One region of the Alteromonas sp. CH_MED4-4 genome, then DNA from elsewhere that is predicted to be linked to it. Evidence: predicted binding sites of a transcription regulator. Region 1 holds the regulator's gene; the other holds the start of a gene.

The links. The regulator FliA, encoded in region 1, starts transcription of late flagellar genes. The targets are predictions, from matches to a motif close to CTAAAGNTNNNNNNNNNNNNGCCGATA.
Region 2: a site for FliA is predicted at 2,222-2,248, ahead of WA381_RS15615 (VC2046/SO_2500 family protein). Genes of this name have one in related genera too.

Annotation. Positions count from the first base shown of each region.
Region 1 is NZ_JAYMEU010000002.1:205,844-210,213, forward strand. It holds gene flhF (flagellar biosynthesis protein FlhF) at 1-1,182, shown strand, start outside; gene WA381_RS02435 (MinD/ParA family protein) at 1,188-2,054, shown strand; gene WA381_RS02440 (RNA polymerase sigma factor FliA) at 2,051-2,782, shown strand; gene cheY (chemotaxis response regulator CheY) at 2,819-3,202, shown strand; gene WA381_RS02450 (protein phosphatase CheZ) at 3,237-3,992, shown strand; gene WA381_RS02455 (chemotaxis protein CheA) at 4,005-4,370, shown strand, end outside.
Region 2 is NZ_JAYMEU010000024.1:75,499-79,868, reverse strand. It holds gene WA381_RS15625 (hypothetical protein) at 11-499, opposite strand; gene WA381_RS15620 (response regulator) at 519-2,159, opposite strand; gene WA381_RS15615 (VC2046/SO_2500 family protein) at 2,281-2,835, shown strand; gene trhO (oxygen-dependent tRNA uridine(34) hydroxylase TrhO) at 2,985-3,980, shown strand; gene WA381_RS15605 (EF-hand domain-containing protein) at 4,039-4,281, shown strand.

The DNA of each region.
Region 1 (4,370 bases):
ATCATTGGTGACGACGGTCCTGATAGCCTTAAAGCACTGCTAGAAAAGCAGCACGGTGGAAATAATGGCGTAGCGAGTCCCGCGCAACCTAACCAACCAATGACAGCAAATGCTAAGCACGCCAATGAAATTGCTTCGCACTTAGACTTCTCAGAAGCCTTTATTGACGACGTAGAAGCCCAGCAGTCTTCTCATGAACCAGTTCGTCAGAACGCTTTCCCAGAGCATCAAGCGTCGAGTATGGATGATACCGCTGTGACGCAGTCAGCGGAGCTTGCGCAAATCAAGGAAGAGCTAGCGTCTCTTCGCGATGTATTGCAATATCAAGTGGCCGACTTGATGGAAGCTAAGAACAAACGTCAAAAACCTGTTCATCAATATCTAATCACCCGTTTAACCGATATGGGGTTAAGCAACGCGTTAGCGAAACAGCTTATTAGCTATACGCCGTCACATTACAACGAACGAGATGCATGGGTATATCTTCTTAACCTATTGGCTAATCGCATAAATGTGACAGGAAACGATATACTTAGCGCACAAGGTGCTGTTGCATTAGTAGGACCAACAGGTACTGGTAAAACAACTACCGTTGCGAAACTTGCTGCCCGCTATGCGCAGAAATACGGTTCAGAGTCGGTTGCGATGATTACCATCGATACGTATAGAATTGCCGCCTATGAGCAGCTAGCGACATACGGAAAGATTATTGGCTGCACGGTGAGAAAAGCGCAGACTAGTGAAGAACTTGCGGATTTATTATTCCAACTTCGTCATAAGCGACTAGTATTGATTGATACGGCTGGATTTAGTCAAAGAGACAGTCGATTAATTAAACAAATTAAGCAGTTTGATAACGGACAAATGCCAAATGTTAAAAAATATTTGGTAGCGCAAGCAAATACGCAATATCCTGCTTTGCAGAGAATCATTCAAGCGTATGATGATATTGAACTAAGTGGCTGTATTTTCACAAAGTTAGATGAGTGCTACTCTTTAGGAGAGGTGCTTAGTGCAGCGGTTGAATTCCAATTACCGGTTAGTTATGTCACCGATGGTCAAAAAGTACCTGAAGACATTAAGATTGCAGAAGCGAAATCTTTGGTTTCCGCTGCTGCAAAGCTTTATAAAAAGTACGGTTTGAATCATACTAGTGGTAACAACGCAATTAAAACAGCATAAGCAGTATGATTGACGACCAAGCGAGTAGCTTAAGAAAAATGAAGCAATCACGGTTAATCAAAGTAATCGCCGTCACCGGTGGCAAAGGTGGCGTAGGTAAAACAAACATTACATTGAACACCGCTATCGCCATGGCGAAGCAAGGTAAACGTGTAATGGTTCTCGATGCGGACCTCGGTCTTGCTAACGTAGACGTTATGTTAGGTTTGCGTGTTGAGAAAAACTTATCCCACGTGCTTTCCGGCGAATGTACACTTGATGAAGTATTAGTGACCGGTCCGCACGGAATAAAGATTGCCCCTGCCACATCAGGCACGCAGTCGATGGCAGAATTGTCGCCAACGCAACACGCTGGCCTAATTCGTGCCTTTAGTGAGCTTCGCTCGCAAATTGACGTGCTAATCGTTGATACAGCGGCAGGTATTTCAGACATGGTGTTGAGCTTTTCAAAAGCCTCACAAGACATCATGGTCGTTGTGTGTGACGAGCCTACTTCATTGACAGATGCGTATGCATTGATAAAAATTCTGAATAGAGAGCACGGTGTTTTCCGCTTCAAAGTTGTGGCTAATATGGTGCGCGACGTGCGAGAAGGCCAAGAGCTATTTAGTAAATTAAGCAAAGTGACAGGGCGTTTTTTAGATGTTGCACTAGAATTAGTGGCGACAGTACCGTTTGACGAGAACATTCGTAAAGCAGTGCGTAAACAAACAGCCATTGTCGATGCTTACCCAGGTTCACCGGCAGCCGTTGCAATAACACAGTTGGCGAGTAAAGCCTTAACATGGCCTATTCCAGCGCAGCCAGGTGGCCATTTAGAGTTCTTTATTGAACAGTTAGTTGCAGAAAAAGCCGTAGGAAGTCAGCGTTGAACAGCAAGGCAGCCGCTTATCAACAACAAACCGATAAAGCGCAGTTAGTCGAAAGACATGCGCCATTGGTTAAGCGTATAGCGCATCACTTGATAGCGCGATTGCCGGCTAGTGTTCTCGTAGACGATTTAATTCAATCAGGCATGATTGGATTATTAGAAGCCGCACGAAACTTTGATGGTTCAAAAGGAGCCAGCTTTGAAACGTTTGCCGGTATTCGCATTCGCGGTGCTATGCTAGATGAAATTCGCAAAGGGGATTGGACACCGCGTTCAGTCCACCGAAATGGCCGAGCGATCACTGAAGCAATTTCGCAAGTAGAAAGCGAAACAGGCCGCGATGCTAGAGATTCTGATATTGCTGATAAGCTTAATGTAAGCTTGCAGGACTATCACCAAATGCTTAATGAAGTAAATGCCGGAAAGCTGGTAGGTATTGAAGATTTAGGTGTGTCAGAAGATGTTATTTCGACAGAGCAAAATCGAGGTAGCGACGCACCACTGGAAGATTTGATGCAAGGCGCTTTCCAAAAAGCGCTTGCCCATGCAATTACGACATTACCTGAAAGAGAAGCGATTGTACTTTCGCTGTATTATGATGAAGAGCTGAACCTAAGAGAAATTGGTGAGGTTCTTGATGTAAGTGAATCGAGAGTCAGTCAAATTCACAGTCAGGCCATGTTAAAACTCAAATCACGAATGAAGTCGTGGCAAGCTGACGAAGAATAGAAATTAATAACAATTAACCCCTCACTGGAGGCTATTTTGGACAAAAGCATGAAAATTCTCGTGGTCGATGATTTTTCTACCATGAGACGTATCATCAAAAACCTACTTAAAGATTTGGGTTTTTCCAACATCCAGGAAGCGGATGACGGAAGTACTGCATTGCCTATGTTGCAGCAAGGTGATTTCGATTTCGTAGTTACCGATTGGAACATGCCTGGAATGCAGGGTATTGACTTGCTTCGCGCGATTAGAGCCGATGACAAGCTCAAGCACCTACCAGTACTTATGGTTACTGCTGAAGCGAAGAAAGAGCAAATTGTTGCCGCCGCGCAAGCAGGTGTTAATGGCTACGTTGTTAAGCCGTTCACTGCAGCAACACTTAAAGAAAAATTAGATAAAATATTCGAACGTTTAGGTTGATCCAGACGCTCACCAGAGAAATGAGGTTTACTGGATGTCAACGAATGTAAACGTTCCAATTTCGTTGGAAGAAGCAAAACAGCTTGTCACCTACCTTGAAGAGGGTGACAACGCTTCAGCCAATGCCCTATTAGAAGCGGCCTCAATGAAAGAAAACGTTGAGTTATTTGCCGAAGTAGGGAAACTGACGCGTCAGCTCCATGACGCGCTGAATAATTTCCAAATAGACGACCGCATTAAAAATCTCGCGACCGATGATATTCCCGATGCACAATCCCGCCTAACCTACGTAATTGAAGAAACTGAAAAAGCTGCTAATACTACAATGGATGCCGTTGAAGCGAGCATGCCTATAGCTGAAATGCTGTCGGCGCGCATCGAAAAGGTTATGCCTGAGTGGAAGAAGCTGATGAATCGCCAAATAGAGTTGGGTGAATTCAAGGCTTTATGCGCAGACTTAGACGAATTGTTGGAAGAAGGTTCGGCACAGTCAGCTAAACTTACACAGTTACTTACAGAAGTATTGATGGCTCAAGGTTATCAAGACTTAACTGGTCAGGTTATTCGCCGCGTTATCGACTTGGTTAAAGAAGTGGAAGACAGCTTAGTTAACATGCTTACCATGTTTGGTGAACGCGACGGTGCAGAACAAACTAAACCATCTAGCGTTAAGGCCGATAAGGTTGATGGTGTAGAGGCAGAAGGCCCTATCATTGATGCCGATAAGCGCGACGACGTCGTGTCAGGCCAAGATGATGTAGATGATCTTCTGTCTAGCTTAGGTTTTTAGGGGAGCGGGCGCATGTCGTTTGATGTTGACGAGGATATATTACAGGACTTTCTAGTTGAGGCTGGAGAGATACTTGAACAATTACAAGAACAGCTCGTTGATCTTGAGAACAATCCTGAAGATGCGGATTTGCTGAATGCAATTTTCCGTGGTTATCACACAGTTAAAGGGGGAGCAGGGTTCCTGTCTCTTACCGAGTTAGTAGAAATTTGTCACGGTGCGGAAAACGTCTTTGACGTAATGCGTAACGGTCAACGAACACTAACCCCTGAACTGATGGATATTATTCTGCAAGCCACAGATGTGGTGGTTGAAATGTTTGAACGAGTGAAAGCTCGGGATCCATTAGAGCCAGCAGATGCACACCTAGTAGACTTG
Region 2 (4,370 bases), on a different contig from region 1:
AGATAGGCAGTTACACAAAATTAGTTACAGTCTCTTTTTGTTTTAATGTTTTAAGGTTCTCGTAGGAATACTGCCTCTGTATATGCCACTCTACCTTATTCCTTGATTTGTATTCTAAATCAATATTCCACCTACCCAGATAAGAAACCGCGCTTGGTTGAAGCGAGAAAAAGCAGCCATCGCATTCAGGTTTTTTAAAACGTCTTACCCCAATGTTCGAAAAAGCTGGAGTTATCGATTTTAGATAGTATTTGCCAGTTTTAACTTTGACGAGTTTTGGGAGGTGTTTCTCGTTAGCTTGACTACCCTCGAATTGCTGTGTGCTAGGTACTTTTAATCCGCGAATAACAAATATTTCACCACTGTTTAGCTCTTCAAATGTCATTCTGTGAATACCAGCATCGGCTAGTATAAAAGACTCGTTCTGACTTAGCGCCTGTTCATCGGCGCTAACCTCGTTGATTAAAATTGCCATCAGTAAAAAAACTAACAATCTCATAGCTCACCAGTTTTCTAATTCAAAAGCCAATATATTTAGAGAGTTCATCTCTAAGGTTGGTGTATTTTTCTTTGTACGGCGCCTTAAGTGACATATCGTCAATCAATTTAAACAACCGCTTACACTCATTAATGAGTTTCATTTCGGCTTTATCTTCTTTGATTGCAATTTGTAGAAGACATTGTAATAGATTAAGCGCAACCCCTGTATTTACAGGAGCAAAGCCTTGAGCAAGGGCAAATGAAGCTTTAGCACGTTCGTAATCTTGCTGCTGATAGTGTTGAATGCCTTCGCGGTTGAACTGTTGATAACTGGCTAAGTTTTTCTGAGCATTGAGGGCTTGCGCATCCAGCATGTTTAGACTGTTTTGGTCGAGCTCATCCTGTCTTGAAGTTAAAAGTGCATTCAACTGTAGCGCATCATCAAACTCACCCAGTTTATACATAACGTTAATACTGTCAGGAATAAACGCGGTAGGAACTTCCGTGTACTTATCGTCAAGCAGTGTTTGTGACGTTGTTAAGTGGCGTTTGGCATCAATCAGTTTGCCGTCTATAGCGCTAATTCTAGCGTTGACGATTGTACCAAATATATCTACGTCAAAATCTCTGTCCATTTTTTGAAGATGTTCATCAAACTTTCCTCTTTGCAGAGTTAGTAATGCTTCTTGCTGATACTTATTGCGCTGGCGCTTGTCGTCTGCAAACTCTGCGACATCTAAAAGGCTTCGGATAATACCGCACCAGTGTAAACTTGTTTTGTGAACGGTTCGTTTCGATAAATCCCAGATCGCTTGGCTTGAACTCGCTGCCAGCACTAAATCGTCATTTTGCCGACCTATTTCACAGGCTTTGAAATGCCTGGGTAAGGAGTAGGGTGACAGTTTTATTGCTTCTTTTATTGCATCAAGTGCTTTGTCGCCAGCTGTGGTGGCTTGGTGTGCTTGCGCAAGAATATCGTGGGCGTCTGCATTGAACCGGTTACGCTTTAGCGTTCTCTTGGCAATTGAAATCGCTTTCTCATATTCCTTTAAAAGCAAGTAAGTTTTTCCAATAGCTATTTGTGCCCACAGCACGGGTTTTCCGTCAATGTAGTCACGTAACACATCTAGCGCTTTATCGGGTTGCTTTATACGCCAGTATAGCTCGACTAATAGCTGTTCACAGTGACCTTTATAGTGGGAAGGGGCGTCAAGTAACGCTTCGATATGGTCGATCGCACTGTTTATTTCACCCTGTTCAACGAGACTAAACGCTTGCTGGAGAAACTGTCTTTTTTGCCACGCACGAACAATACGAGACTTCAGCTGAACTTGAGAAAAGGGCTTAATTAAAAAATCATCGGGTCTACGTTCAATACTACCCAACACTATCGGTCGAGCGCTATCTGCGCTTATCAGAATGAACACCGATGTGGGACTGATAAGCCTTCGAGTGCGCAACTCTTCAATGAGCTCATAGCCATTTTTGTTGTCAGCTCCCAGGTGTAGATCACAAATGACAATATCAAACTTATGCTTTTTACATAGTGATACCGCTTGTTCAGCAGATGACTTCGTAACTACATCAGATGCGCCCATCGAATGCATCAGCCCCTTTAATAAAAGAAGGAAAGGGCGTTGGTCTTCAACAATCAGTACTTGTTTGTTGCTAAATTGCATTTCAAATCCATGAATGAGCGCGCGATTACTTTATAGGAGTATATCTAATTTTAGATAATAAGCTTAAGAAAAACATTATCTTGCCGAAAACATAAGTATACATATGAAGTTGTAAATAAGAATGTCGCTAGAAACTGTCGAAGCTCGTGAGCAAATACCTATTGACCCCAGTATATACTGGGAGCGCAGTGGTGTGCTTGCTAAAGCATCTGCGCAGGGAGCGTTGTTCTCTTTATATCTTGCTATGCAGCAACATAGTGTTGCCGAGCCATTTGAAATTGAAGCGGTAGCGTCAGAATCTGATGATAAAAGCAGCATCGAATCCAAGCTTGCATCGTTAAATTATTATAGAAGGCCATCGCTAGCTGCTAATGAAAGCGAATGGGGCAGAATGCGCGTTTTGTCTGAGTTAGTATCTCAAGACTATGCAGCAGCAAGATTATATTTAAGTATGAATCCCTCTCCACTATCACAAACTGATGATGCTAAACGTCTACCCGACGATGTAGTAGATAATTGTAGTTTGGCAACACAAAAGCGGTTGAAAAAGGAATACGCTAACACCGTGAAGGAAGATAATACGCTGCTATACGATATCCTTTCATCACAAGATAAAGAATACCATTCACAACAAGAAAATTCGTCACACCTCACATCTTTTGAGAATATTGCATAGCAGTCATTTCAATTCGTTGTTGCGTGCTAAGTTTGGGTTGACGTAGGAGCGCTAATTCGTATCCGCCCTAGTTTTTATCATTCCTTTTTGTTATATTGCGCGCCGCATTTTTGCACTGGTCTTACGCTCCAATCAGCAAAGGTTAAAATATGTCTAAATATATTGTATGCGCAATGTATAAATTTGTTGCGCTTGAAAACTTCAAAGAAATCCGCCAACCGCTTCTCGAAACAATGGAAGCTAATGGCATTAAAGGTACACTTCTTCTTGCCCACGAAGGGATAAACGGTACGGTTTCTGGTACCCGCGAAGGTATCGACGCATTACTTGCTTATTTAAACAGCGACGAGCGTATTAACCCTATTTCTTGCAAAGAATCTCTTCACGATGAACAGCCGTTCTATCGCACCAAGGTAAAACTGAAAAAAGAAATTGTGACCATGGGCGTTGAGGGTATTGACCCTCGCAAAACCGTTGGTACTTACGTAAAACCTAAAGACTGGAACGCACTTATTAGCGACCCAGATGTTACGGTTATTGACACGCGAAACGGTTATGAAATTGAAATTGGTACGTTCAAACACGCTATCGACCCTAAAACCGAAACGTTTCGTGAGTTTCCTGAATACGTAGCGAAAGAGCTCGACCCGTCAAAAAATAAAAAAGTGGCTATGTTCTGCACCGGTGGTATTCGCTGTGAAAAATCGACGGCTTACTTGAAAGAGCAGGGGTTTGACGAGGTTTATCACTTAGAAGGCGGTATTCTACAGTACCTTGAAGATGTACCGAAAGAAGAGTCATTGTGGGAAGGCGATTGCTTTGTATTTGATAATCGCGTTGCAGTTAACCATGACTTAGAGAAAAGCCATTATGAGCAGTGCTACGCGTGCAGACTTCCAATTACTGAAGAAGACAAGCAGAGTGATAAGTATGAGCCGGGTGTAAGCTGCCCACACTGCTTTGGTACCCATACCGACGATCAAATTGCTCGCTTTAGAGAACGTGAAAAACAGGTTCAGCTGGCAAAAGAGCGTCAACAAGAGCATGTAGGAACGGAAGCGCGTTTGACCATGGAACAAAAGCGTCAGGAAAAAGCAGAAGCTCAACGTTTACGCGCACTTAAAGCAAAAGAAAATCAGGCGTAGACAGCTAGAAAGAAGGGCGTTACACTCGTGCTTATTGCAGTTGAAATAAGGAATGCGAGTGAGCACTCAACTTTCAGAATCTAAAATTGAAGAAATTAGAAAGGACTTCAGCTTTTTCGATCGTGATGGCAACGGCCAAATCGATTTGCCGGAGTTCATCGAGCTTCTAACCGTTATTTCACCAAAAACGAAAGCTAGCCACGTACAAGAAGGCTTTAAGCTTATCGATAGTAACGATGACGGTTACATCGACTTTGAAGAGTTTTTGGAGTGGTGGCAAGAAGGATGGTGGGAATACTAAGTTTAAACTTAGTAACACTTATCGTCGACTGAGGCTTTTCGACACGCTAGGCTAAGCGTGGAAACGAGGGCTAGGCCACGTAAAAGAGC